2 regions of the Bacillus sp. Marseille-P3661 genome follow, and region 1 is predicted to be linked to the other one. Evidence: riboswitches for the same ligand, from Rfam matches in the RefSeq annotation. Region 1 holds a riboswitch; the other holds the start of a gene.

What was found. Region 1 has a riboswitch for S-adenosylmethionine ahead of C1724_RS20325 (hypothetical protein). Riboswitches for the same ligand answer to the same signal wherever they lie in the genome.
Region 2: linked by a shared signal. The riboswitch ahead of C1724_RS02055 (LLM class flavin-dependent oxidoreductase) and the one ahead of C1724_RS20325 (hypothetical protein) in region 1 are both predicted to bind S-adenosylmethionine.

The regions. Positions count from the first base shown of each region.
Region 1 is NZ_LT965956.1:261,989-277,633, forward strand. It holds partial or broken gene C1724_RS26200 (MFS transporter) at 1-946, shown strand, start outside; gene C1724_RS20295 (DUF3237 domain-containing protein) at 1,093-1,539, shown strand; gene C1724_RS20300 (ADP-ribosylglycohydrolase family protein) at 1,903-2,217, opposite strand; gene C1724_RS20305 (LLM class flavin-dependent oxidoreductase) at 2,378-3,442, shown strand; gene hpaB (4-hydroxyphenylacetate 3-monooxygenase, oxygenase component) at 3,594-5,042, opposite strand; gene C1724_RS20315 (flavin monoamine oxidase family protein) at 5,285-6,640, shown strand; gene C1724_RS20320 (DHA2 family efflux MFS transporter permease subunit) at 6,704-8,128, opposite strand; gene C1724_RS20325 (hypothetical protein) at 8,321-8,665, opposite strand; SAM riboswitch class I at 8,795-8,902, opposite strand; gene C1724_RS20330 (tripartite tricarboxylate transporter permease) at 8,992-10,494, opposite strand; gene C1724_RS20335 (tripartite tricarboxylate transporter TctB family protein) at 10,510-10,962, opposite strand; gene C1724_RS20340 (tripartite tricarboxylate transporter substrate binding protein) at 11,096-12,112, opposite strand; gene C1724_RS20345 (2-hydroxyacid dehydrogenase) at 12,126-13,109, opposite strand; gene C1724_RS20350 (IPT/TIG domain-containing protein) at 13,632-15,095, opposite strand; gene C1724_RS20355 (stalk domain-containing protein) at 15,162-15,645, opposite strand, start outside.
Region 2 is NZ_LT965953.1:447,477-463,121, forward strand. It holds gene C1724_RS02050 (potassium/proton antiporter) at 1-1,166, shown strand, start outside; SAM riboswitch class I at 1,417-1,524, shown strand; gene C1724_RS02055 (LLM class flavin-dependent oxidoreductase) at 1,710-3,089, shown strand; gene C1724_RS25890 (DUF6254 family protein) at 3,144-3,272, opposite strand; gene C1724_RS02060 (shikimate kinase) at 3,727-4,275, shown strand; gene aroD (type I 3-dehydroquinate dehydratase) at 4,411-5,172, shown strand; gene ltaE (low-specificity L-threonine aldolase) at 5,463-6,488, shown strand; gene C1724_RS02075 (helix-turn-helix transcriptional regulator) at 6,757-7,392, shown strand; gene C1724_RS02080 (pyruvate, water dikinase regulatory protein) at 7,413-8,228, shown strand; gene ppdK (pyruvate, phosphate dikinase) at 8,231-10,903, shown strand; gene C1724_RS02090 (processed acidic surface protein) at 12,705-13,580, shown strand; gene C1724_RS02095 (bifunctional 2-keto-4-hydroxyglutarate aldolase/2-keto-3-deoxy-6-phosphogluconate aldolase) at 13,829-14,470, shown strand; gene C1724_RS02100 (DUF3231 family protein) at 14,536-15,546, opposite strand.

The DNA of each region.
Region 1 (15,645 bases):
TCGTTTCTTAGTCGGAGCAAGTGAGGGTCCTATTTTTCCTTTAGCCATGACGATGGTTGCAGCCGTCTCAACGAAAGGGCGCTTTGGATTAAATGCTGGAATTGTAAACGCAGGTGTGGGAATTATAGCGATGACTCTTGGTCCTATCCTAGTCACGCAATTGGTGGCATTAACCAATTGGCACTGGGCTTTTGTGTTGATCAGTGTACCGAGTTTGATATTAGGGATTTTAATATGGATGTTTACTAGTGAGGTAAAACCTTCTGTTTAAGATCAACGAACGTCCTCAGAGCAACCTGAGAAAAAGAAGACAAGTTTTCTTGAACTTTTCAAATATCGAAACGTTATCATTAGTATTTTAATTTCTATTTGTTGTATGGCGGGTTTATGGATTTTATATGCTTACGCTCCTCTTTATCTGACTTCCGTAGGACAATTATCTATTGAAAAAATGGGAGTCGTAATGTCTACAATGGGAATTGCAGGATTAGTGGCGTCCCTAGGTGTTCCTATCATTTCTGATTATATTGGTAGAAAAAAAGCTTTGATCATTTTTTCCTTCTTAGCGGTGTTAGCTCCCTTAGGTTTGTATTTATTCCCTATTGGCGCAATTGGAATTACAGCGTTAATATTGTTTGGCGGGATGTTAGGGGCAATTACACCTCTCTACATGATTATTATTCCGGAGGAAAGCCTTCCTCCACATTTAACAGCGACCTCAAGTGCATTAATCATTGGTCTTGGTGAAGTAATTGGTTCCTTTATCCTTGGTGGAGCAGGAACTGTTGCAGATTCTATTGGTTTATCCTTTGTGATGATTGTCTCGGCAGTAGCGGGTATACTTATGGCTTTATTAGGTTTTGGATTAATTGAAACAAACAAACGAATAGGTAAGAATAAAGTGAAAACAAATACTCTGATAGAGGAATTAGTTGAATCAAAATAAGGATTATCCCCCCCACTTACAATTCTTGGGGGATTCTCTCGAATTCGGGTCTTACAGCAGTTGCTCGCGGGACTATTATAACGAAACTACGACCTTTAACTAATATATAAAAACTAACCAACTATAGTAGAACTGGAGGATTAAGTATGTCAATGAACCTTGAATTTAGTTTTCATGCATATGTAGCAATTGGCAAAAGTCTTGAAATTGGTCAGGTTCCAACTGGATTTAGAAGTATTGTCCCCATTACGGGAGGCAAGTTTGAAGGCCAACTTAATGGTGTTGTAATTCCTGGTGGTGCAGATTGGCAATTAATTAGAAATGATGGAATTATGGAAGTTGAGGCTAGATATACTTTGAAAACGGATGACGGCATTTTGATCTACATTGTTAACAAAGGAATGATTAATTTAGACGAAGCCTATGCCAGAACAAGTCCTAAGTTCGAGGTTTCAGATGAAAAGTATGCCTGGTTATCAGAATCGATGTTTGTAAGCGAAATTACTCCTATGGAAAACGAAACGACGCCTATAGTAGATGAAAAGAATCCAAAACCAAATGGCGTTTCAATAAACTTTTATCGTATTACTTAATAAGTATTTTTCATTGTGTGTTTAAATGTCAATGATATTAAGACACTGTTACCCCTAGTTACAAGGAACGGTGTCTTTTTTGTTAGTAGAAAACTAGTTACAAACATTCGTTTGTTTGGGAAAAATGAAAGAACCACCGATCCTTTCATAATATTCTTCTTATTTTATACGATAGTTAGAATTATCCAGTATGATTATGTCTTTTTGATTCTCTGATCTCTGCTAATTTAGTACCTAAACGATATATATCCTCTTGATTTGTTTCAAATTTTTTTTAGTAAAAGTCTGCTCGCGATTCGATTATAAATAACTCATACGTCAGCCGATACTTGATCATAATCTCCGCTGCCGCAGTCCAGTTGTCTATATAGTTATTAAAGGTTGTTTGAAACGTGATCCAACATCTTTTGGTTTTGTATCAAACCATCTTGTAAATTCATTCCCCATCTCTTCAATTGGAGAATTAAAATTTTTTAAGATACCTTTCGCAACAGCCATCGTCATCGCTGTATCATCAGTTGTTTTGCCAGGCTCTAAACGCCAATAGCCACCACCAATAATATCTGTTAACTTTCCATACTTTTTATTAATTTCTTCTGATGTCATAAATTCTGTCGTACCACCCAATGCATCACCAATGGCCAGCCCAAAAAGGCCACTTAAAATTTTATGTTTCAAATTGTTTCCCCTTTCTATCTATTTTTTAAAGATTTCCAGAAAATACAACCTCCACGTCAAACGTGGTTTATATTCAGCTTTGTTCATGTAGATTCCGATCAATATTTTTGTATTACCGTTATTAAATGAGTAAAATAGAATGTATAGAAGGAGGAATAAAATGGCTGAACAAAATACGAATTTTGAAATAGGGATTAGTACATTTTTAGAAGCAACAACCAATCCATCAACAGGTAAGGCGATGAGTCATGCGGAACGTATCCGCAATGCAGTGGAGGAAATTGTTCTGGCCGACCAAGTTGGTTTAGACGTTTACGGAATTGGGGAGCATCATCGAAACGATTATGCAGGCTCCGCACCCGCAATTGTTCTAGCTGCTGCTGCTAGTATGACTAAGAATATAAGATTAACAAGTGCGGTTACGGTTCTATCCTCAGACGATCCGGTCCGTGTCTATCAAGCTTTCTCTACTCTAGATGCGATTTCAAATGGTCGAGCGGAAATTATGGCAGGTCGAGGATCATTCATAGAATCGTTTCCGTTATTTGGATATAGTCTCGACGACTACGATGAGTTATTTGAAGAAAAACTTGATTTGCTGCTTAAAATTAGAGAGTCAGAGAAAGTATCATGGCGTGGTGGTCACCGCCCAGCCATTGATAATCTTTGCATATATCCTCGCTCCGTACAACAACCATTACCAGTTTGGATTGCAAGTGGCGGAAATCCACAATCAGCTATTCGAGCAGGCGCTCTAGGTCTTCCGATAGCATTTGCCATTATTGGTGGTATGCCTGAGCAATTTGCTCCACTTGTCAAGCTTTATAAACAAGCGGCTCAAAAGGCGGGACATGATCCAGCTAAGTTAGAAATTGCTACACATTCACATGGATTCATAGCGGATTCAACTGATGAGGCGGCTGATTTATTTTTCCAGCCAACTCAAGCACAAATGAACAAACTTGGTCGTGAACGTGGGTGGGGACCGTACACTAGAGAAACGTACGATTCTGCACGCAGTCTGCGTGGAGCCCTATATGTCGGCGATCCTGAATATGTAGCAGAGAAAATACTTTTATTGCAAAAGAATTTAGGTATCACACGTTTCTTCTTACATATTAACGTAGGGACAATGCCACATCGTGAACTTATGCATGCGATCGAACTGCTCGGTACGAAGGTTGCACCAATTGTTCGTAAAGAGCTGTCGAAAAGCAATTCGTAAGGCTATTGGTACGAGTGGTTTAACTATAGGAAATAGTTTTAAAAAGAGGAGTGCGAGCTGGTAACAGGTCATGCATCCCTCTTTTTACCGTTTTACAGCAGTTCCTTCTTCATCGGGCAATGAAAAGGAATCCAATGTATTGAATAATTTCCTACTCAGATAAAAACGATTGTGCTAAATGTATGGCATGTGTACGATCATATTGATTATAAAGGGTTTCTGCCAAACGAACAGGATCTCCAAAGAAAAATCGCTCATATAATGTTTGTCTTGAACCGAATGAGCTCATACCTATGTCCCATGCAAGCCTAAATAGTTTAACACGTTCTTGACCGTTACGATCAAATGATTGCAAATAGTGATCAAGCTCGGACTTTATTGGCGATTTAAAGTCATTTTCACTTGGCAATGCTATCAGGCCGCTCGCACCAAGTAATTGAATAATCTCAGAAAATCTCGGGTAAATACGGGGATAATAATTAATGGCCGCTAATATTGGGTTGGGATCCGGAGTCATCGTGCCCCATTGGTCTACTTTTGCACCCATTTCAGCACTGCATACGAACCCTTTCAATGTTTCTAAAGCAATGACTACCTCTGATAATTTTTCTTGAACATGCTGAAATTTTCCTATATTAATAGTATCAATGATTAACTGAATGACACCTAGCATAAATTCCGTTTTAATAATATTTTTTGAAACAATTTGATGGCCGACATGCTCAATGAAACTACTTTGGTCGTATAAAAAGCTGTTTGCTATTATATTTCCATGTAAAAAAACACGGTCCCATGGAACTAATACATTATCAAATACAACAATAGCATCCATCTCTTCAAACCTTGTACCTAGCGGATTATTATAGTTAGAATCTCCTTTAATATAGGCTTCACGGCATAAAAATTTTAATCCAGGGGTATTGCAAGGAATGGCGAATGCATATGCAAACGATTCATCGACAATATGACTGCCAACAGGATATACAAGGATTTCATCAGTCATACCAGCCTGCGTGGCTAGTATTCTAGCCCCTTTAATAATAATGCCATCTGCTGTTTTATCAATCATCCGTGCACTAATTATCCCCTCTTCATTATTATTATTATTATTATTATTTTGGGCTCGGTTGGTTTGCGGTTTAACGAAAACATGTGTTAAAGATAAATCATTCTCCCTTACATATTCAAAATAAGCTCTAAAGTTTTCCGCACACTTTTGATCTTGAAACGAAAATAATGTTGATGCAGCATTTAACACCATTAAAACCGTGTTCATATAATCTGGTGTTCTTCCCATCATACCTGCAGTTTCTTTTGCCCATTCTTGAATCATTAAACGTCTTTTTTCTAAGTCATCCTTGGTTTTCGGTTCTAAAAAAGAGGTGCCAACAAGATCACCGGTTACCGGTGATTTAAAGGTCATAAGGTCTTTTAATTCATTGTTATGTTGGAGGTCATAAAGCCTTGCTTGACTTGAAATCACGCCTTTAAATGCAAGGTGTTCAGAGATAATTCCATGAATGGGTTTTCCGTCAATCCATATATTAGTTTTAAGACCATTTATCCGGTCGATATACTGTTTCCCATTACAAACGGCCATAATGCCTCCTCCCTTTCCAACCACTTTTTGTATATACATATGATAGTACAAATTCTACCTAGACCATCTTTAAAGAATTAGGCTGATTGCGTTTAAAAATATAGTTGAACAAAAATAATTTTGTCAATAATTCTGATAATATCACCATATGTATTGAGTTAATAAAAATAGGAATTAATATATTTAATGGGATTGCATAACTAGAGCTATTATCACTTTTTGTATTAGAGGCAGGTAAAAATATGCTAAACGTTTACGATGTAGACATCGTTATTGTCGGCGCAGGTATGGCTGGTTTAGCAGCCGCGTTAGAATGCAAAAAACATCAAATCTCGTTTGTCGTACTTGAAGCAAGGAATCGTCCTGGGGGTAGACTTTGCAGTATTTTAACAGAGGATAATATTACAATTGATCTAGGCGCCCAATGGGTAAGTACCCATCACCATAGAGTGAAAAGTTTGATCAAAGATTTTGGCTTACATACTACTTCAACGTTTACCAAAGGTCAAACCCTTTACCAATATAATGGGAAAATTAAAAAATCAAAAAGCCTGCCACCTCTTTCCCCACTTGGGATGCTTGATCTTTTTATGTTAAAAAGGAAAATAAAACAACTCGTTAAGCAATTACCAGATGATGTACCACTTTCATCAGGATTATGTTATCAACTAGATAAACAAACAGTAGCTCAGTTTATTCAAGCCAATATGTTTAGTGAAGAAGGTCGGACATTCTATAAAATGAGTGTTGAAGAAGTACTTTGTACAAAAGCGGAGCAAGTTTCACTTCTAGATCTTTTATGGTGTATTAAGTCAACCGGTTTCGTTAATTACTTGTTGGAAGCGGAGCATGAGTGGATTGTTGAAGGTGCACAAACACTTGCGGAGAGGGTAGCAGATTTTTTAGGCCAAAGTATTTTTTTCAATACACCAGTAGAAGGAATATCTTATGGAGATAAGCGGACAATAGTTCTTACAAAAGAAAAAGATTGGTGCACAAAAAAAGTGATCATTACTATTCCGCCTAACCTTACTAATGAAGTTAAATTTCATCCACCATTACCTGCGAAACGAATTAAATTAAGTGAATGTACGAATATGCCAGCAGTTATTAAAATGGTACTTGTTTATCCACAACCATTTTGGAGAAATGCTGGACTCAACGGTAAGGTTTATTCTAATGTGTCACCAGTTATATTAACGATGGATAGTTCGCCACCAGATGGGATTAAAGGTATACTAACAGTTTTCATATCTGGCGACGATGCAGAGATAATGAGTAAATATAACTCAACAAAAAGGAAACATAAGATCATCCAAACCTTAGTTAAATTCTTTGGACCAAAAGCCGGTCAGCCAGAAACAATTTATGAGAAAGATTGGTCAGAGGATCGCTGGACGCAAGGCGGGTATGGGTCCCATTATACAACAGGTGTGTTAACCAAATTCGGGACAGCATTGTTTGAACGTGTTTCATCCCTTTATTGGGCAGGAACAGAGAACGCTACTGAATGGAGAACATATATGGAAGGTGCTGTCGAATCTGGGCAAAGGGTAGCTAATGAGATTATTAATGAATTAAAACACATACGAAAATAAGAAAAATATCATAACACAGAAAAAGGACGTCCCTTTGATGGGACGTCCCTTTTAATACTTTTTTTAGAGATTGCTTACCTTCTTTAGATCCACGTTTTCATAAGCGGGTTGCCTATTTTTTATAAAAATAGAAGTTAGCAATCCTATAAACGATAGAATTGTCACTACAATAAAAGCGATATTAACGCCATGAATATCTGGAAAAGCTATTTCAGGTTTTTGTTCGGCTAGTTTCGTAGCCGTTGTCATCACCGTGACAAGGACCGCGGTCCCAACCGATGAAGCGATCATTCTCATCGTGTTATCCATGGCTGCTCCATGTGGAATCAATTTTGATGGAAGTTGATTTAAAGCTGCAGTTTGTATCGGCATTAACACCATTGCCAAACCAAACATCCTCACACTATACATTATCGTTATATAAGTGAATGATGTTTGAATATCTACTATAATAAAAGCAAATGATGCGATCACAAGGATAGAAGAGCCAATCATAACAAGCCAGCGGGCACCAATTTTGTCAAAAATGCGTCCGATGATAGGTGACATCAACCCTGTAATAAGTGCCCCTGGCAATAGGGCAAGGCCCGCTTCGAATGCAGTAAATTCCCGCATATCTTGCATAAATAGGGGGATCAATGTTTCCATTCCTATTAATCCCATAAAAGTGATTGATCCTATTACAACAGCTAAAGGAAAGATTGAATACTTAAAAACTCGGAATTCGAGCATTGGCTGTTCTAATCGTAATTGTCTTGTAATAAATAGTACAATTGATAGGATACCTACACTAATTGAGATCAGAGTCACTGGATCTAGCCAGCCATAATTCCCCGCACTCGTAAAGCCATATAGAAGTCCGCCAAAGCCAACTGTTGATAAAATGATGGAATGAACATCCACGTTTGGCTTAGTATTTTCTGTTACATTTTTTAAAGCGAAGTAAGCGATTATTATATCTATCAATGCAATGGGTAAAATGATAAAGAATAGCAATCTCCATGAATAATTGGAGGTTACCCAACCTGATAGTGCCGGCCCTATAGCTGGGGCAAAAGATATGACAAGTCCGATTAGTCCCATTGCAGCACCACGTTTATTTATTGGGAAAATCATTAAAAATACAGTTGTCATTAGCGGGAGCATAATGCCTGCTCCGCTGGATTGAATAATACGACCCAATAATAATATCTCAAAGTTAGGCGCTATCCCTCCAACTAATGTCCCAACCGCAAATATACTCATCGCTGAAATAAACAGCTGTCGCGTTGTAAATCGTTCCAGTAAAAATGCACTGACAGGAATCATTATACCGTTAACAAACATAAATACGGTCGTAAGCCATTGTGCGCTATTTGCAGTAACCCCCATCTCGTCCATAATAGGTGGAATCGCAGTGATCATTAATGTTTGATTCAGAATCGCGATAAACGAGCCTGCAAGTAAAAGCGCAACAATTGTCGTTTTATTAAAGCTAGATGATTCCATACTTCCTCCCCGTTTCTATCTAGGTTTGTAGAATTTTGAATATGGTAATGGTGTTTTAATTTTATTCAGATTCATTATTATAACAAATAATTTATCTTTTGAAAGCTATTATTTTGAATAAAATTCATCAGCCAAATTTAGTAAAAAAAGATGAGCCTAATAGCTCATCTTTTTAGAAATGGTTGTTTTGTATTAGTGTTTACCTCCAATATTATATACGGTTTCTAAATAATGGTCATATTTAAGTTCAATACCGTTATTTTTAAGAACATCCCATAATAAACGGTCCAAGGCATAGACGCCTTTAGTTTGAAGGTTTTTTACAGTTTGAAGATTAATATTTATGAAATGATCTTTATGATTAATTTTAAGCGCGATAATATAATCATTTATAGTGTTTCCCCTCACAAGAGTGTTAGCTGTTTCAAAACCCCATTCCTTTAATTCTCTATCAATACAATTTAACACATAGTTTAAAAAATCCATTGCATTCATTCCTTTTGCCATATACGCTCTGGCAGTTCCATTTGCATTCATCAGTTACTCTCTCCTTATTTTTATTTATGGCCTAGAACAATCAAAATCCGAACTATGTTGATTTTTATTAGAATTTATCCATAAAAAAGCTCCTCTCGCTTTAAACGCAAGAGGAGCTGCCGCTCGTTTTTCTTATCATTCAAAGCCATTGCTTTGCTGGTAGGAGCACCTTATTTTTAGAAAAACAGGTTGCTGTGGAGTCATAGAGCCAGATCTCTCGTCCACTCTTAATAATTTATTAAGTTACTAAAATAATAACATAACTTAACAGGGTGAGTCATTGTCAAAAAATAGTAATAACAATTATACTTAAAAGCTTTAATGTATTAACCTTGTAAATTAGGATTACGAGCCTCTCTCTTTTTATTAATATAATCCTTAACAATTGGTGTAAATAAAGTAAGGACTGCTAATGCTATTAATGTAGCTGATATTGGTCTAGAAAGAAAAATAGACATATCCCCATTACCCATTAGTAAAGATCTTCTGAAATTGGATTCCATCATCGGTCCTAAAATTAAAGCAAGAATCACTGGAGAGGCTGGATAATCATGTTTTTTCATAAAGTAACCAATGATGCCGAATATTAACATAACCCAAACATCAAACATGTTGTTACCTAGAGCATATGAACCAACAACACATAATACTAAAATGATTGCAGCTATAACTAGTTTAGGAATACTTAATACCTTAATAAACCATCGTACAGCTAGTAACCCTACAATTAACATGATAATATTAGCTAGTAACATTCCTAGAAATAGTGTATAGACAACGTCTGGATGATGTTGAAATAACAATGGTCCCGGTTGTAATCCTTGAACCATTAGGGCACCTAGCATAACTGCGGTTACAGCATCTCCTGGAATTCCTAATGTTAACAAAGGAATCATTGCTCCCCCGGTTGTCCCATTGTTGGCTGCTTCCGGTGCTGCAATTCCTTTTAGCTCACCTTCACCAAATTTTTCTTCTTTCTTTGCAAAGCGCTTTGCTTCGTTATAAGCGACAAACGCAGAAATATCGCCACCAGCACCTGGAATCATACCGATAAACGTGCCTATCCCAGTAGATCTAAGTATCGTAACTATCAAAGTTTTAAATTCAGCCCATTTCAATTTTGCTTTATTAATGGTCTTTATAACTTGTCCTTCTTTTACGGAATCTTCCACAGCTTGAAATGCCTCAGATGCTGCGAATAAGCCAATCATAACGGCTATAAAGTTAACACCACTCATCAGATTTGTTGAGCCAAAATTGAATCTTGGAAAGCCCCCTACTGGATCAATACCGATAGATGCAATTAGTAAGCCAATAAAGCACATAATAAAACCTTTAACAAGTGAATTACCTGCTATACCTGAGATAACCGACATCCCAAATACAGCTAATGCGAATGACTCGGGAGCGCTAAATTTTAATGCAAATTCTGCTAGTTGTGGAGCAATTAAAATTAAGATGAATACACTTATCACCCCACCAATAGCGGATGATATCGTGGAAACGGTTAATGCTTTTTGGGCAAAACCTTTTTGTGCAAGGGCATAACCATCAATTGCGGTGGCAGCTGAGGCCGGTGTTCCTGGGGTTCTTAATAATATGGCAGCAATCGACCCTCCATAAATAGCTCCAAAATAAACACCCACTAATAATAAAATACCAGTTATTGGTCCCATTCCAAACGTAACAGGTAAGATAAGGGCAACCCCCATGGTTGCAGTTAAACCTGGCAATGAACCAATGCATATGCCAACTGTTACGCCGCCAATCAAAATCAAAAGTACTCTTATATCTAATAAATTAGGTAGTGCCTGTAAAAAATAGTCCATGTTGTCACCTCGCTATTATGAAAAAAATATCCCTGTAGGGACTGGAACTTTAAGCATTTTGTGGAAAAATATAAAGATGAACAATGTAGTTCCCGCTGGAACTAAAAGGATCGTTAGCAAGTTTTTTACTCTTGTCATTTTCAAGAAGATAATCATGATAATTGGTGTAATTACATAAAATCCAATCACTGGTATTAATGCAACAAAAACGATTGTTAGAAACATCGTTAAAAAAGCTAACTTAATATTCCCACTTTCAGGTTGATCTTCTGTTTGTTTTTTTTCTTTCAAACCTTGGAATATTAGTATCATGGAAAAAAGAACTAAAATGATTGCATAAAGTCTTGGCATAAAGCCAGGTCCTACATCTGTAGGTGTTAAATTCTTTGGGAAACTAAAGGTTAACGAGAAGAATAGACAAGCAATTACTATAACGATAATACTCCAAATAATCTTTTCATTTTTCAAGGTCATTCCTCCTGCCTATTAGATGTTGTAGTAGATTGAAACATTAACTAACTGTGTAGAGGAGACACAATCAAGATAGATTGGTCTCCTTGTACAATTAGTAATCTTCTTAAAGTTAACAATTTTATAAAAATTATTGACCTAAATCTAGACTTGGAATAATTTCACCATACATATTATGGCTGTTAACCATCAATGTATTGAAGTCTTCAGCGTTCTTAACAACTCGTCCAAGACCATTTTCACTCATGAAGTCAACAAATTCTTGTTCTTCTGCACCTTTCATGAACGCATCAGTTAAAACAGCAACGATTTCATTTGGTGTATCCTTTGGTACAGCGACGCCTCTCCATACTCCGATTTCACCTACATCATAACCAGCTTCAGTAAAAGTAGGTACATCAGGAATTACATCAAGTCGTTCAGACGCCATAATACCTAGGAATTTTAACTTTCCAGCTTGTACTTGAGCTAACGCTTCAGGTGGTTGTACGACTACTGCTTCAACGTGCCCGCCAAGAGCAGCTGTTACAGCAGGTGCTCCGCCATCAAATGGAACATGACTATATTGAGCGCCGAACTTCTTTTCCATTGCTACCGCTGATAAGTGACCAGCCGCACCGGTACCGCCATTACCGATTCTAACTTTTCCTGGGTTTGCTAATGAGAATTCTACAAATTCTTCAAGCGTATTATATGGTGCATCAGCAGGTACTACTAATGATGATGGATCAAAGTTCATTTGTGCAATTGGTTTAAAATTTTCATACGTAATTGGGGTAAGTCCTAAATGAGGTAACATTGTAAGCTCTGCTGTTACCATTGTAACTGTATAACCATCAGGCTTAGCTTTTGAACCTTCAGCCAAACCAACAGCGCCGCCGCCACCAGTTTTATTTACAACACCAATAGATTGTCCAAGATGCTTTTCAGCCTGTAACGCTAACGCTCTTGATACAGTATCTGTTCCCCCGCCTGCAGAATAAGGAACTATTAATGTAACCGGTTTCGTAGGGAAATCTACTTTTTCTTCCGTATCTTCAGAAGGTGCCTCGGCAGAACCTCCACCTGAGCTTTCATTTGAAGAAGAACAAGCTGTAATTAACATAATAGATAATAATAATGCCAGAAATGCTGTAAACTTTTTCATACGTTTCTCCCCTTTACACATGTAGTTTATCTTTAAACTCTTTTACTACGTTTTTATAATTCTTATTTATTAAAATTTCAACTAGATTTTCTGCAGCTACCTTAGCCATATTTTCACGAGTAAATGTTGTAGCAGAACCAATATGAGGTGTTAACACCACATTCTCCAATTGCAGTAGAGGATTGTTAGGATCTATTGGTTCTTGTTCAAATACATCTAAACCAGCTCCAAATATTTGTTTTTCTTTTAATGCATTGATTAAAGCTTGTTCATCAACAGTTGGTCCTCTAGATGCATTAATAAAAATAGCTGTGTTTTTCATTTTTGCAAATTCTTTTTCACCAATAAGATGATGTGTTTCTTTTGTTAAAGGTGTCATTAGAACGATAAAATCTGATGCTGATAATAGTTCATCCATAGATGCATATGTAATGCCTAATTGCTCCTCAATATCAGACTTTCTACTTCTGTTATGATATAGGACGTTCATTCCAAATCCATGAATGGCCCGTTTGCAAATTGATTCACCTATTCTACCAAGACCAATAATACCCAATGTTCTTCCATGAACATCAAGTCCAAATAGATGGCTATCATCACCACTCTGCCACTTGCCTGCTCTCATAAAAGAGTCTAACTCAGATATTCTTCTTGCAGTTGAAAGAATTAATCCAAACACCAAATCATTCACCGTTTCATCGAGTACACCTGGTGTATTCGTGCCAACAACATTATAATTTCGCATGTCTTCAATGGAGAAATTATTATAGCCTGCTGATATATTGCTAACCACTTTAAGGTTTGGAGCGTTTGAAAGCAATTCCTCGTTAATGGGAATTCCTACATTCATTAATCCTTGAATATCTCTTACATTCTCATACAATATTCCTTTAGGAATTGTTTCCTGTTGTTCCCAACATTCAATCTCGAAAAATCCTTTTAGGTAATTTGTTACACTCTCTGGTATTGGCTGTGTAATTAGTATTTTAGGTTTCATTGTGCCCCTCCTTCCATTTAAGCGCTTTCACGTTTTACATTATAAAACGTCGTTTTGTTTTTTCTGAACAGAAATAACCCTACCTTTACCTCCCTTCCCATATACTAGAAAAAAGTTTTACAATATAAAACTATGTTTCTAATATTTTCTATTAATAGCTTAATCTGTATTTTCATATGAGTCAATACTTTTTTTTTAATTTTTCGAAAAATCATATAATATAAATCGTTTTAGTAATGTAAAAAAATATAGGTCATTTTTCCGAACGTCTGAAAATTTATATAAAAAAAACCAATGAATTCAACATTTTATCCTTACTTTCACCCGTAACTCCATTAAAAATGAGAAAACCTTTTTATAGTAATATATTACTTTAAAATAATTGGGAGAGCTTTATTAAATAATTGCAATTATACGAAACTCCAAAAAAGTCCAATAGTTTTTTATTGGAAAAATTCACACAAAAGGGAACAAACCGCCTCTTGTTGAAAGAGGCGGTTTGTTAGACTAATAGCTATACTATTATCTAGTTATATCAAATCCTAAATTAATAACTGGCATTGCTGAACCAGGGTGATCTTCGCTATACGTAAGCTGTGGAGCTAAGTAAATGTCAGGAACCTTTTTTTGTCCTCTATAGATCCCAGGATATAAATCTATTAAGTGATGTCCTGGTGCACCGTTAACTGTCATCTTGAATTTTAATGTTCCTTGGCTATTAAATGAACACATATAGCCTATATAAGCATTATCATAGGTTAGGTAATAAGCATTATCAAACTCTGTCCATCCTGAACCTTTAATTTCAATTGTCACTTCTGTTCCAGATGGTCCGGATGTTGGAGAAATGCTAACAATTGTCGGTAAAATTCGCAAGTACGTACCACCATATAGCTCGTCGCCAACCTTTAATTCAATGCGATGTGGTACACCCCCAAGGTCATCAGGGACAACAAACGCATAAGAAAGTTTTCCTGTGGAGTCTGAAACAGTTTGTCCAAGTTTTACAGCTTTTTCAGAAAATCCAGCGGCTGTTACCCGGTTCCCCACCATTGTATACCAAATGACCTCTACTCCTTCACCTGGTGGTAGACCTTCAGCTGTTAGGTTTACAGATTCACCAACTGTAGCTTCATTTTTATTCAGTACAACGCTCACTTCTGGCTTATGTTCAACATTCGGCATTTGAACTCCTCCGTCTGCTGCGGCTTTTGGAATAGGGCCAACGGCGTTTTTCTTGATGGGCTCTTCGTCCGTTACTTCAAATGTGAACGATGGTACAGGTAGATAACTATTAGGCGCTTGTTCATGATTGATATACGGAATACCTAAATAACCATGCCAAATAGTCAGATTATGCTTTCCTACCTCTCCGCTCGCACGAATTTTGGCGGTTGCTGTTCCTTCTGTTGATACAGCTGAGATTAATCCGGTTAGTTTGTTATCATAACTCAATTGCCAATTGCTCTCCATGTTTGTCCATCCGATTCCCTCTGCCGTTATAGTAATTTCAGTACCAACAGGACCTGATTCTGGTTGCATCGTGAATTTAGGAGCTACAAAATATGTATTTTGAGCAACTTTTACATTTCCTTGACTCACATAAAGGGTGTGGTCCCCGCCAAAGCCTTTTGGTACGATAAATGTTCCACTCCAATTTCCCTGATCATCAACCTTATCTGTTAATAAAATGATTTCTTTTTCCTCATATTTTGGTCCAATTACTGTATAAATCCCATCGAGATCATAGCTTCCGTCAACTGTCATCCAAGATAGCTGTACTGGTTTGTTTGGAACTAGACCTGTAGCAGTAAATGATACTTCAGAGCCAACAAATCCTTCAGTTTGATCTAAACTTAATTCACCTGTAAGCACTGGAAAAGCAAATGCATTGTGTACTGTACTTGCATACGAATATGACGTAAATGGTATCGAACAAATTAGAACTGCAATAATTATTAATAAGTGTTTTAGTGGTTTTATCATTGACTAGTAGCTCCTCTCAAAAATGTGGAACAACCGTAATGGTTGTTCCAGTGTAATTCTCTTAAATTACTTTGATTGTTCCGTAGACTCCGGTTGTTCAGTAGAGTGAGCAGGATCATTTCCTACGATCGTAATTAGAGAAGGCATCACATTAAATGGTGTATACTGTCCTTTAGAGGATTCAGTTTCTGCTGTAACAAAATAGCCTAATGTACCTTTTGGTGTGTCTTCTGTAACCTCATACGCAACAGTCCAGAACTCTTCCGCTCCTGGCATATCTGGTGGATGAGCTCCTAAATGCATATCTAAAACCTCACCTGTAGATAAATGAACTTGAACTTTTGCATTCCTTGCTAACTCACCTGTTATTGGATTGGTAGCTTTCATGCGAAAAATAACTGCATCGCCTACAGTAAAACGGCTTTGCAAAACACATCCGGCATTTCTAGATACGACATCTCCATAAACAACAAGATCGCTTTTGTACTGAATGTTTACAGTCTGTGTTGTTGCATTCCATCTTAAATCAGTGGCACCTGTTGCTTGGGCA
Region 2 (15,645 bases), on a different contig from region 1:
TTGATATTGGTTGGCTTGAATCAATCCTCTTCGGCGCAATCGTGGGCTCTACTGATGCCGCCGCTGTATTTGCTGTTTTAAAAGGCCAAAATATCAAGCCACGTCTTGCTGCTACCTTAGAGGCGGAGTCCGGTTCAAACGACCCGATGGCAGTGCTTTTGACTGTTGCAACAATTGAATTAATTACAAATCCAAGTGCAAGTATTTTAAGTATGGTTGGCACGTTTTTTGTACAGATGATTGTCGGCCTAGTGTTAGGTGTCTTTTTTGGTAGATTGGCCATTTTTTCCTTAAATCGTATAAATCTAGATTCAAGTGGACTTTACCCTGTATTTGCCACTGCGTTTGCTCTTCTAACCTATGGATTTACAGCTTTCTTAAATGGCAGTGGACTTCTAGCTGTTTATATTGCAGGCATAATTATTGGGAATGCAGAGGAAATCGCCTTTAGGCAATCTATCTTCCGGTTTTCGGAAGGCTTAGGATGGATGATGCAAATATTAATGTTCGTGATCTTAGGCTTATTAGTATTTCCATCTGAATTGTTGACTGTTGATATTCTGACAAAGGGTTTATTGATGTCGTTTATTTTAATGGTAATTGCTAGACCAATTGCAGTTTATTTATCAACGATTAAGATGAAATATACTAATAAAGAGCGAGTCTTTCTATCTTGGGCCGGCTTAAAAGGAGCTGTGCCGATTGTACTTGCAACCTATCCGCTTTTAGCTAATGTGGAAGGAAGTAATCTAATTTTTAATGTAGTATTTTTCGTTGTATTAACAAGCTGTTTAATCCACGGTTCTACCATTACCTATTTAGCAAAAAGGCTTGGCTTAACAGGTCCAGAAAAAGCTACACCAATGCATTCTTTAGAGCTCGTATCTCTTGGTAAGGCCGATGCTGAAATGCTTGAGTATGAAATGATGGAAGACCATGCAATAGTAGGCAAGACATTGTTAGAAATTCCTTTTCCAGAAGGTTCCTTAGTAAATGCAATCATTAGAAATAATCAGCTTATTACACCAAAAGGGAACACGACTATTGAGGCAGGAGATTTGCTATATATTCTTTCTTCTAGAAAAAATAAAGCTCATTTAAAAAAACTACTACAAGAAAAAAAATACAGTATGGAAACGGACACTGTAGAAGAAAGTACAGGATGATAAAGCTATAAATCTAGAAATGGTATGGTTATCCTGAACTTTTTAAAGCGGTAGGCAGATTATGTGAGTATTTGTCCAGCTCCTGCGCCTAGCCTATCGGGGTAAAAAACGCATTGGATCTGCTAATACCGTCGTTATCGATGAATGAAGTTCTTGAAGTAAAATGAATTTTATGAAAATTATAAAAAAACAATTGACACTGGTAATTTTTTATAGTAATTTAATAATCATAAAACTTAATCAATGTTGTTTCTTATCAAGAGAGGTGGAGGGACTGACCCTACGAAACCTCGGCAACCGACAATCAATTTGCACGGTGCCAATTTCAGAGGAATGTTGTAAATTCCGAAGATGAGAAGAATGGACTTTTATTTTTAGGATACTAAGTCTCTTCTCTCGTTTTTGAGGGAAGGGGCTTTTTTATTTCTCCACAATACATGACAGAAATGCTTTAGATAAGAAACGTCAAAGAAGAAAGCTTGTATTTTTATATAACCAACTATTCCTATTTGAAAAATGTGAAATAATGAGGAGGAAAATGAAATGGGTAAACGTATTTATTTAAATGCATTTGACATGAATTGTGTTGGTCATCAATCTCCGGGTTTGTGGGCTCATCCTGAGGATGAATCGCAGCGTTACAATGACATTGAATACTGGGTGGAATTAGCACAGTTATTGGAAAAGGGTAAAATCGATGGACTATTTTTAGCTGATGTCGTGGGAATTTACGATGTATTTGAGGGTAAACCAGATGCGGCAATTGAAAACGCTGTGCAAGTTCCGGTTAATGATCCTATGTTAATTATTTCAGCAATGTCGCATGCAACCAAGCATTTAGGCTTTGGGGTTACTGCTGCGGTAACATATGATCATCCATATCAGCTTGCTCGGAGAATGTCTACATTAGATCATATTACAAAAGGTCGTGTATCTTGGAATATTGTAACCTCATATTTAAACAGTGCGGCGAAAGCTTTTGGCTTAGAAAATCAAATTGCTCATGACGAGCGCTATAATATTGCGGATGAGTATTTAGAGGTTTGTTATAAGCTGTGGGAAGGCAGCTGGGAAGATGGAGCAGCGGTAAGAGATAAGGAAAAGCGAGTGTTTACTGATCCTAGTAAGGTTCATGCTATTGATCATAAAGGGAAATATTTTAATGTTCAAGGCAGACATCTTTGTGAGCCTTCTCCGCAAAGAACGCCAGTATTATTCCAAGCTGGTGCATCTACAAAAGGCCGAGCTTTTGCAGCTAAGCATGCAGAGTGTATGTTTATTGCAGGATTAACGCCGGAAATTGTGGCGGGCTGTGTATCGAAGATCAGGGACGATGCCGATAAGGAAGGGCGCAGCCATGAAGATATTAAAATATTCTCAGTATTTACACCAATTGTCGGTAAAACAGAAGAAGAAGCTCAAGCAAAGTATGAGGAGTTAACACAATATATTAGTTATGAAGGGGCTCTTTCATTATTAGGCGGCTGGACTGGAATTGATTTCTCACAATATGATCCTGACCAAGAGCTAAAATATATTGAAACGCAAGCTATGCAGTCCATTCTTGAAGGCTATACTAAGGCAAGTCCAAATAAAAAATGGACGGTTCGTGAGCTTGCAATTGCTACAGGTGTTGGGGGTTTTGGTCCTGTTTCAATTGGAACACCTGAGCAAATCGCAGATGAAATGGAGCGCTGGATTGAGGTAACAGGTATTGATGGCTTTAATATTGCCTATGCTCTTGCGCCTGGTACTATGAAAGACTTTATTGAATTAGTTGTTCCAATATTGCAAGAAAGAGGGTTAACGCAATCTGATTACCAAGAAGGTACGTATCGTGAGAAGTTATTTGGTAAAACAGCTGCATTACCAGAAAACCATGTAGGTTCAAGCTACAGAATTAATAAAGTAGCGCTAGCATAATTAAATACAATGAAGTTTAATATAAAAAGGACCGATTACCCTCGGTCCTTTTACTTATTGATTGGAGTTGTTATTGCCTGTTTCATTGGCTAATTGTTCAAACGATTTTACTTTGCCATGCGGATTTTGAGCTTGTTTTCTCTTAGTCCATTGGCGTTCTGCTTGTCGTTTAGATTGAGTCATTTTGCATTAACTCCTTTGTTTAAATTATCAAAAATAGTTTGCCCTTAGGACTTCTGTTCATTCATATATAATGTTTATTTATAGGGTTGACTATTTGCTATTTATTGGTACTAATAAAAGGAATAGGCTCTTCAGATTACAGTTACAAATTCCAGATTTAGTTTGGTAGGATTTTTGACTTTTAAGGGCATCATTCGTATTATTTAATACCTATATAAAATATATTTATTGCTTTAATACGTAAACGAGGAGATATATAATGAAAAGAATAGTGTATTAAGAAATAATTTTTTAGCTATAGAACAAAAAGTTAGATGATTTTTTCTAGCCATGGCTACATAGTAAACTCTTTTGTTGCGCTTTATTAACTTTTAACTTCAGAAATAATGTAACAATTATATATAATCTTCGTTGCTGATTAATAAATGATGTAGCCGAAGTGGGAGGGACACAAATGTTTAACCGCGAAGTTTCTTTAAGAGAAAAGAGTATTGTATTTATAGGATTTATGGGTGCTGGGAAAACGACGATCGGTAAAGTCGTTGCTAAAAAACTGTATCGTGATTTAATAGATATTGATGAAGTGATTGAAAATGAATATAACATGCCTACTACAGAAATTTTTAAGCAAATTGGCGAAAAAGCATTTAGAGAAAAGGAAAAAGAACTGATTATATCGTTATCTAAGAAAAAGTTGGGCATTATTTCAGTTGGTGGCGGCGCATTTCTACAAGAGGAAATAAGACATGCTTGTTTACAAAACTGTATTGTTTTCTTTTTAGATTTATCATGGGAATCATGGAAGGATAGAATTAGTTTAATTATTGATAGTCGTCCAGTGCTGCAGGGACGTAGTTTAGATGATATACTTGAGCTCTTTAATAAAAGGCAGGAAATATATTCACTACACCATTCCAAGGTTAGCATGGACAATCTCGAGGTTGAAGAAATCGCTGACTATATTGTAGACTCTTTGAAATTAGCATGGGAGCTGCATGATTGAAGGAAGGTTTCTAAACATTAATGTGGGGTAGTTTTATACAAACTCAATCGGAACGGTATATTCATAAGGATGTATTTACATAAGTAAAAAATTGCTGCGGTTATTTTTATTAAAAGTAAAAGGATGAAGGTGTATATGAGTACATTAACAATAAAAAATTTAACAATTGGAAAAGGTATCCCTAAGGTCATCGTTCCTCTAGTAGGCAAAACAGCATCGGATCTGTTTGAGGAAGCTAAGATCGTGAATGATTTAAATCCTGATGTTGTTGAATGGCGTGTAGATACGTATGAGCATGTTGAGGATTTAGATGCAGTTCAAATAACTCTAAAAAAAATAAGAAACATCTTGACCAAGACGCTGATTCTTTTTACATTTAGAACCCACAAGGAAGGTGGAAACAAAGAAATCAGCCATGCTTACTATACACAGTTAAATGAAATGGCGATCAGTACACAAAACATTGACTTAGTGGACGTGGAGCTGTTTAATACTGAGGAAATAGTAACGAAACTCGTTGCAACCGCAAAGGAGCATGGTGTTTTTGTTATTATGTCTAATCATGATTTTGCAAAAACACCTCCAAAAGAAGAAATTGTAAGCCGTTTAATCAAAATGCATGAATATGGTGCCCATATTCCGAAAATAGCTGTTATGCCAACATCTGTTGCTGATGTCCTTACGTTATTGGACGCAACAAATAGTATGAAACTAAAGTATCCTGATGTACCGATTATTACAATGTCAATGGGTGGTACGGGCGTTATTAGCCGATTGGCTGGCGAACTGTTTGGCTCTGCTTTCACTTTTGGTGCTGGTAAAGCTGCATCCGCGCCAGGTCAAATACCAGCAGCGGACTTAAGAACGGTATTAGAAATATTCCATAAAAGTATGTAATCATAGATTTTAACAAACCCTAAAACTCGACAAGTGCCTGGCACTTGTCGAGTTTTGTTTTAATACTAGCAATCTTAGTGAATATATATTGCAATTCTTGTAAAGTACTACTATAATTCGATCTGTTAGGGATTTACAGTATACTAGAATAATATATAGTGAAACAAAGTACATGTTTTGAACTCCGACAAAAGTATTGTTGCCTGCTGCACAGCTATTTTAATTACCAACCATAGCCATAGTGACGGAAATTTTTACACACTAAAATCTAGCTAAACGGAGAGGATACTATGATCGACTTAAGAAGTGATACAGTTACAAAACCGACACTAGAAATGAGAAAAGCTGCGTTTGAAGCAGAAGTGGGTGATGATGTTTATAATGAAGATCCTACAGTGTTGACTTTGGAAAAAGAAGCTGCGACCATCCTTGGTAAAGAGGCAGCTATGTTTGTACCAAGTGGAACACAAGGAAATCAAATTGCTGTCCTAACTCATTGTCAATCAGGGCAAGAAATAATTTTAGAGGCAGAATCACATATCTTTTATTATGAGGGTGCAGCTATTTCTGCTTTTGCAGGTGTACAGCCACGGACAATAAAAGGGGAACGTGGTGCGATGGATCCTAGGGATATAGAAGCTGCGATTCGTGATAGTAGTGATATCCATGTTCCAGAAACAGGACTTATTTGCATTGAGAATACGCATAATCGTGCGGGCGGTGCCGTTGTTCCGTTAGCAAACATGAAGGAAGTACATGCTGTTGCGTCAAAGCAGAATATTCCTATCCATTTAGATGGAGCTCGTTTATTTAATGCGGCAGCAGCAACTGGAATAAATGTAAGGGAATTTGCAGCTTATACAGATACAGTTCAATTTTGCCTATCTAAAGGATTAGGAGCTCCGGTTGGCTCGATCATTGCTGGCTCTGAAACTTTTATCAAAAAAGCTCGCAAGTGGCGAAAACGTCTTGGGGGTGGTTTAAGGCAGGTTGGAATAATTGCCGCTCCAGGTCTTGTAGCGTTACGAACAATGACCGATCGCTTAACTGAGGATCATCAAAATGCTAAGCTCCTCTCTGACGGTCTACAACAAATTAACGGATTACGACTAGAAAATGTCGTGGAAACTAATATCGTGTTGGTAAATACTGAAAATACGGGCTTATCATCACAGCAATTTATAGAGCTGTTAAAAAGCAATGATATTTTGGCCGTTTCATTTGGACCTTTTACTGTTCGATTTACAACACATTATGATGTCTCAGAATCTCAAATTAAGCAAGTAATCAACAAAGTGAATCAATTGTTGAAATAAAATATATGCATATTATCAGGTGCCCAGTTCGTTAGATGTTTCATCTATGGACAGGCACCTTTTTTACACTGAGTGTATCCTCATTTAACCCCTTTTAGCATATAAGGACAATGAAATTTTAAAAAATTTGAATATTGTCACAAAATTTTAAAATTATGGGATTTTAATGGATTGAATTTAAATATAATATACTATATATTAATAAGTATAACATATTTAAAAATTAGGACTATTAATATAACACATTATTGATCTTTTAGTAGAGGTGGTGGAAACTATTAAACTAACAAAACGGCAAGAGGAAATACTGCAAATTGTGAAAAAAGAAGGCCCCATTCCTGGTAAAGACATCGCCGAAAAGCTTTCATTAACAAGAGCTACACTTCGTCCCGATTTAGCAATTTTAACAATGGTCGGAAATCTCGAAGCTAGGCCGCGAGTTGGTTATTATTATAAGGGCGCAGAATTTGAGCAGGTGACTGATTGGATTTCTAAGCAACTAGTCAGTGAATATAAAGCACACCCAATCGTCATAAAAAAATCTGCGTCTGTTTACGATGCAATTGTTCAGATTTTTTTGGTGGATGTTGGAACTTTATATGCAGTTGACGAAAAAGGTTACCTTGCAGGAGTTATTTCTAGAAAAGACTTACTTAGAGCATCTATGGGGAATCAGAATCTTCAAGAATTACCTGTTAGTGTGATTATGACAAGAATGCCAAATATCATTACGATTAGACCTGAAGACACGCTGTTTGAAGCAGCCAAAAGAATGATTGAGTATCATATTGATTCTTTACCAGTAGTTGAAGATATTGATCCAAAAGATCATGCCTATAAGGTGATTGGCAGAGTCACAAAAACGACTATTTCACGTGCATTTGTTGAGATGGGTGAGAATTGACGATTGGAAGTGAGAGCGAGTTGGAAGAAAGAGAAATAGTTTATGTGGTGTCCGATTCAGTTGGTGAAACAGCTGACCTTGTTGTAAAAGCAGTTGCTACCCAGTTTAATACTGGATATGTTGAAACGAAACGAAATGCTTACGTAGAAGACTTTGATGATATTGAAGACTTATTACTGATGGCTAAACAAACTCCATCGATTATTGCGTATACAATTGTTGTGCCTAAACTAAAGGAATACTTAGATAGACGAGCAAAAGAAGAAAATATTACAGTAGTTGATTTATTAAACCCTCTAATAGAAGCTTTTATGAAAACGTTTAACAAAGTACCAAATTATCAACCAAAGATGATGAGACAGCTGGATGAAGAGTATTTTAGAAAAATAGAAGCGATTGAATTCGCAGTAAAATATGATGATGGCAGAGATCCACGCGGACTTCTGCGAGCTGACATTGTGTTAGTTGGTGTATCCAGAACATCTAAAACTCCACTTTCTATGTATCTAGCACATAAGCGTTATAAAGTGGCAAATGTCCCATTGGTACCAGAAGTTTCGCCACCTGATGAATTATATAAAATCCCAAGAAACAGGTGTGTGGGGCTGATTATTTCCCCAGATAAGCTAAATGTCATTCGAAAAGAACGTCTAAAGAATTTAGGTTTAGCATCAGAAGCAAATTATGCCAGCTTTGAGCGTATTCTTGAGGAATTAGATTACGCTGAAAAAATCATGAAACGGATTGGCTGTCCGATCATCAATGTATCCGACAAGGCAGTAGAAGAAACAGCCGACTATATATTAGATATCTTGAAAAAAGAGAGGGGTTCTTGATGATGAAGAAGTTTGTATACCTGTTTAATGAAGGAAACAGTGAGATGAAGGAGTTATTAGGTGGAAAAGGTGCAAATTTAGCTGAAATGACAAAAATAGGTTTGCCAGTTCCATTTGGATTTACGATTTCAACTGAAGCATGTAATGCTTATTATGAATCGGGAAAAACGATTTCTGTTGAAATTCAAGATCAAATTTTACAAGCATTATCAACTCTTCAAGAAAAAACAGGTAAACGTCTCGGTGACCCAGCGAATCCGTTGCTTGTTTCAGTTCGATCAGGTGCAGTATTTTCAATGCCAGGGATGATGGATACTGTTCTTAATCTAGGAATGAACGATGAAACTGTTGAGGGAATGGCTAAGTTAACGAATAATCCACGCTTCGCATATGATTCATACCGAAGATTCATCCAAATGTTTTCTGATGTAGTGCTAGAGGTGGATACGTATTTCTTCGAACAGCTCTTAGAGGAATACCGTGAGGAAAAAGGCTATTCGTCAGACCCGGAATTAACCGCTGAAGACTGGAAGGAAGTTATTAAAGGCTATAAGAATATCGTCAAAAAGCGTACTAAAAAAGACTTCCCGCAAGATCCAAAAGCACAACTTTTCCTATCTATTAATGCTGTTTTTAACTCATGGAATAATCAGCGTGCCATCGTTTATCGCCGTTTGAATAAAATTCCAGATCACCTTGGAACAGCAGTTAATATTCAAAGCATGGTGTTTGGTAACATGGGTAATGATTCTGGAACAGGTGTTGCTTTTACTCGTAACCCATCGACAGGTGAGTCTGTTCTTTATGGTGAATATTTAATTAATGCTCAAGGAGAAGATGTGGTGGCGGGGATTCGTACACCACAACCAATCCATACACTACAAGCAGAAATGCCTGAAGTATTCAAGCAATTTACAGATACATGCCAGCGCCTTGAGCAGCATTATAAAGATATGCAGGATATTGAATTTACGGTTGAACGCGGAAACTTGTTTATTTTACAAACACGAACAGGTAAAAGAACAGCCCAAGCAGCTATTCGTATCGCAGTAGAAATGGTACAAGAAGGCATCATTGATAAAAACACTGCAATCCTGCGCGTTGATCCTGACCAGTTAAACCAACTGCTTCATCGCCGAATTGATGATACATTTGAACGTAAGCAACTCGCTAAAGGACTACCTGCATCACCTGGGGCTGCAACTGGTCGAGTTGTATTTGATGCAGATGAGGCTGAAGTTTTAGGAAACGAAGGTAAAAAGGTTATTTTGGTACGCCCAGAAACAACGCCTGATGATATTCACGGAATTGTAGCTGCCCAAGCAGTTGTAACAAGCCGTGGTGGGATGACCAGCCACGCAGCTGTTGTTGCAAGAGGTATGGGAAAAGCATGTATTTGTGGCTGTGAAACTTTAAAAATTGATTTAAAAGCTAAGCAATTTAGTGTTGGAAATACAGTAGTTCAGCACGGTGACATTATTACGATTGATGGTGGTACTGGTGAAATCATGCTTGGTGAAATTCCGATGATTGATCCACAGCTATCAGATGAATTCCAATTGTTATTGCAATGGGCAGATGAAATTAGAAAAATTGGGGTCCGTGCAAATGCCGACAATCCAGAAGATTCACAAAAGGCATTTGAATTTGGTGCCGGTGGTATTGGGTTATGCCGTACAGAGCATATGTTTATGGATGCTAAGCGAATTCCTATTGTCCAAAGTATGATTTTAGCTGAAACATATGAAGAGCGTAAATCTGCATTAGATAAGCTGTTACCGATGCAACAGGGTGATTTTGAAGGTATATTTGAGGCGATGCAAGGCTTGCCAGTTACGATTAGATTACTAGATCCACCACTACATGAATTCTTACCAGATAAGGAAGAGTTGCTAGTGGAAGTCACAAAACTTCAACTAACTGCACCAAATTCTGAAGAATTAACAGAAAAAGAACGTCTACTAAAGCAAGTTCGTCAGTTAGATGAGTTTAATCCAATGTTAGGACATCGCGGTTGCCGTCTAGGAATGATTCACCCAGAAATATATGAAATGCAGGCAAAGGCTATTTTCTATGCGATTTCTGAGTTATCTAAAAAAGGTTTAGAAGTTAAGCCGGAAATTATGATTCCACTTGTTGGTCATGTCAATGAATTGAAACAAATGCGTCAACTTGTTATTGATGCATCTGCTCAAGTTCAAGAAGAAACCGGCATGGAATTCGATTATTTAATCGGGACGATGATAGAGATTCCGAGAGCTGCTTTAACTGCCGATCAAATTGCTGAAGAAGCAGATTTCTTCTCATTTGGTACGAATGACTTAACACAAACAACATTTGGATTTAGCCGTGATGATGCGGAAGGCAAGTTCCTGCAGGCATATATTGAGAAAAAGATATTGCCAGAAAATCCATTTGTAGTTCTGGATCAGGAAGGTGTAGGTAAACTTGTTGAAACAGGAGTAAAGCTTGGCCGTCAAACAAATCCAAAGTTAAAAACAGGTATTTGCGGCGAACATGGAGGCGAGAAAAGCTCGATTGAGTTCTGCTACAATACAGGATTAGATTATGTAAGTTGCTCACCATACCGTGTGCCATTGGCTCGACTTGCTGCAGCACAGGCAACAATTCGTAACGACTCTAACATCCAAAGTCAACTGCAATCTCAAATTTAATTAGCTATTTGGAGGAGCTGGATTTCACATTAGTGAAGTTCAGCTTTTTTGTGGGGTTTTTCTAAGAGGATGTCAGAAAAGTAAACTATTAGATACTGCAATGATAAAGATTTATCGTGATCGGCGGACATGGGAAAACCATATAGAATGGCCTAATCGTGCCCGTAAATGCCAAAAAGGTTGTCTAGTGGTAACGAATAGCATCTAATCGTGCCCGCAAACGTCGACAAAGTAGGTTAGCGGTACCGAAAAGAGTCTAATCGTGCCCGAAAATGCCAAAAAAGTAGGTTAGCGGTACCGAATAGCGTCAAATCGTGCCCGCAAACGTCGAAAAGGTAAGCAAGCGGTAACGAATAGAATCAAATTATGCCTGCGAACATGGAAAAACGTTAGGGGATACAGTAATTGTGCCCCTAAACGCAAAAAATGCAGTCAAGTGGTAACGAATAGCGACTAATCGTGCCCGCAAACGTCGAAAAGGTAAGCAAGCGGTAACGAATAGAATCAAATTATGCCTGCGAACATGGAAAAACGTTAGGGGATACAGTAATTGTGCCCCTAAACGCAAAAAATGCAGCAAGTGGTAACGAATAGTCACTAATCGTGCCCGCAAATGTCAAAAAGGTTGTCTAGTGGTACCGAATAGCGTCAAATCGTGCCCGCAAATGCCAAAAAGGCAAGCTAGCGGTACCGAATAGCGTTTAATCGTGCCCGCAAACGTCGACAAAGTAGGTTAGCGGTACCGAAAAGAGTCTAATCGTGCCCGAAAATGCCAAAAAAGTAGGTTAGCGGTACCGAATAGCGTCAAATCGTGCCCGAAAACGTCGAAAAGGTAAGCAAGCGGTAACGAATAGAATCAAATTATGCCTGCGAACATGGAAAAACGTTAGGGGATACAGTAATTGTGCCCCTAAACGCAAAAAATGCAGTCAAGTGGTAACGAATAGCGACTAATCGTGCCCGCAAATGCCAAAAAGGTTGTCTAGTGGTAACGAATAGCATCAAATCGTGCCCGAAAACGCCAAAAAAACAGTCAAGCGGTAACAAATAGCGTCTAATCGTGCCCGAAAACGTCGAAAAGGCAAGCTAGCGGAAACGAATAGCATCAAATCGTGCCCGGAAACGCCAAAAAAACAGTCAAGCGGTAACAAATAGCGTTTAATCGTGCCCGAAAACGCCAAAAAGGCAAGCTAGTGGTACCGAATAGCGTTTAATCGTGCCCGTAAAAGCCAAAAAAGTAGGTTAGCGGTAACGAATAGAGTCTAATCGTGCCCGAAACCGTAAAAAAAGTAGGTTAGCGGAAACGAATAGCATCAAATCGTGCCCGCAAACGCCAAAAAGGCAAGCAAGTAGTACTGAATAGCATCAAATCGTGCCCGCAAACGTCGAAAAGGCAAGCTAGCGGAAACGAATAGCATCAAATCGTGCCCGAAAACGCCAAAAAAGCAGACAAGCGGTAACGAATAGTCACTAATCGTGCCCGCAAACGCCAAAAAAGCAGACAAGCGGTAACGAATAGTCACTAATCGTGCCCGCAAACGCCAAAAAAGCAGACAAGCGGTAACGAATAGTCACTAATCGTGCCCGCAAACGCCAAAAAAGTAGTCTAACGGTCACAAAAAAACGAATAAAGCCAAAAAATATTACTACTAGCTCTTAAAAACCTCCCACATACCTCAAACGTTTCTAATGAAGGGAGTTTGTGCCTGTTAAGGTAGTTACTTTCACTACTTGCCATTCAGCTTATAGGGAACATTACTGTTGATAATATAATACAAACAATACAGAAGGAGGTTAATGAATGAAGTTCTTGAAGTTTGGGCTTATTTTGTTACTTGCTTTATACCTATCGAATGTTTCTATAGCTACTGCTGCTCCTCCTGAACAGGAGCTAAACCAATACTTAGCAGAAATTGGTTGGACAAAACAAGAACTGCTTGAGTATTTAGATTTTTATGAGATACCTTTGGAGGAATTTGAGTCAGTTGAAGACTTAAAATGGATACTTGGAACGCCTATTACTGCTCAAAATTTACAAGATATGTTAAACCGATATAATATGACTGAGTCTGAATTAAAAGAGCTATTAGATCATTTTGGTGATTCATTAGCTGAATATAAATTCATTGAGGATTTAGAAGCGGCTGTGGATTTTTATGTGAACCATGATGAATATATGGCTGAAATTGAAAATGAATTAGCTGAAATGGGTCTAACCGAGGAAGAAACGGAGCGGTTCTTCGAATATTTAACGCAGGTTGAAGAGAATAACAAAAATCAACTAGATCAAATGGAAATGCTTGATTATCGCCTTGAACAATTTTCAGATATATCAAATACCGCAGATCTAAGTGATGAGGAATTAGATGAGTTAGTACAAATATTGACTGAATCGGAGGAGCTATACGAGATTCAAGTTAAATATAGTACGGATAATAAAGAGATCACATTGAAAGAACTTCTGAAGATGGAAAAGCTGCCAAAAAATCTTTTTATTAGCATCTATAGTAAATCTGGAGAGCTACTTATAGATTTCACTCTACCGAAATGGATGTATGAGTTAGAGGAAATGATTCTTGAAGGTGAAGAGATGATTCATTTAGGTGAATTATCAGATGAATATGTAGATTATTTGCATGAAGAAAAAGAAGAGGATGCTAAAAGAGAATTAAAATAATAGTATTTGTATATTATCGGGTGTTTGCATACAACGTGCAGGCATCTTTTATTTTGCACAGAAAATTATTTGTACAAGAAAATCTTGTATGTTAGTATACTAGTATGCTTAGGGGATAAAATAAATATGCGATCTAGTATATTTTAGCAGGTTCAATACATCCTAAATATCATAAAACATAATTGTATTAGCAGGACGTTTTCTGATCGAAAAAGCAGTTTTATTTTGATACATATGAGGTGAAAGGTATGTTACAAAAATACGAAATACTTAATGAAATGCATAAAGGCTATTTAGTTGCCGTAATCCGCGGCAAAAATAAAGAGGATGCAGTTGAGATATCTAAGGAAGCATTTAAAGGTGGAATACGTTCACTAGAAATCACATTTTCTACTCCTGGTGCAGAAGATGCGATTGCTGAGCTAACTCGTTCTGGCAACAGCGAGATGATTATCGGTGCTGGAACAGTTTTAGATGAAGAAACAGCAAGAATTGCAATCATGAAAGGTGCTCGCTACGTTGTAAGTCCACACTTTGACAAAGCTATTGCTCTGATGTGTAATCGCTATGCCATTCCATATTTACCTGGATGCAGCGATGTTACAGATATTATGGAGGCCTTAAAGTACGGTGTAGATGTTGTGAAATTGTTCCCTGGTAGCCTTCTAGGACCTGGCTTTATTAAAGACGTTAAAGGACCTATTCCGCATGTTCAATTAATGCCATCTGGAGGTGTAAGTTTGGACAATCTTTCAAAGTGGATAGAGAATGGAGCTTTTGCCGTAGGAATCGGTAGTGCGCTAACGAAAGGTGTTACAGAGGGTGATTATAGCTCAGTTCAAAATGTAGCGCGAGAATTTATGGACAAAATTACATCTCTTAAGAGCTGATGCATAATAAGTAATATTAGAAGAGGAGACACCTGTAATAAACAAAACAGGCGTCTCCTTAAATTTCAATGCGTTTCTTTTATTAAATTATCTCTATCGTCTGCTTGTGGTGGCTCCTCCAACCAGCCGTGCTTAATCATGATGTTTGCACCATCTTCCGCATATAGAGATATTTCTGGTATTAAAGATGCATATTTTAAACCTAAATCTCTTCGAGGGCTTGCGGCCAAGGCCATTCCAAAGTTTCCAATTCCAGCGGCAATCATCGCTGAAATGTGAAACATAATCAATTTATCTGAAAAAATTTGCGTTGTTGTATCGGTTATGGCTGAATCCCAGCTCATTGGCGCAGGTAGGTCCTCTTTAAATAGTAGGTCTGAAAATAAGTCAACATACTTTTGAGAAAGTTTTTTCCCGCGCATTAAATATTCTTTAACTTCCTCATCACGGGCCACTTGTGCAAACCCTGTTATAATTGCTTTTCCGATAGCATTTGCTTGAACATTTAAAAACAAATGCGTGATTTCTACAGATGTAACAGCCCTCTTCTTACCAAAAAAGCCAACTAAAAAATGCTGTTTTTCTACAAAGTCTACTTTATCGGGAATTGTTATAAATGGCGGTCTCATATAAGTACCTTGCTTTAACATTAACTCACGTGTTTTATCCTGTAGGTCAACTGCTGCATTTAAAACACGTTTATGAAATGAAACAACATCTGGTCGTGTAACAGTTCCTAATGCTGCGGTATTTGCTCCCAAAGCAAGTATGGACATATGTCGTAAATACATTAACATAAAGCTATCAGAAAATAATCTCGGTGCTTTTGGATCTATGTCTTGATCTGTAAAGCCAATCGGCGTTGGGAATTCATCTTTATTAAAAATCTCTTCCATTATAGATAAATTGTCTTTCGCAGTTTTTAAAGTAAATTCAATTATTGGGCGTATCTCTTCGTCTTCAACTTGTTCTAGAAAGTATGTATTCATACATACTGCTAATGTATCATTTATATATTGCGACCATAGACTAGACATTTCCGCAGCTGTTAAACGAACTTTTGTCTTATCATCCATAAAAATATCCTCTCAGTTATATATATTTAGGTATTGTTAGTATTAACAGATATATCGATATTATTTGCCTAAATTTGCTAACCTAAAATAAATTTCATT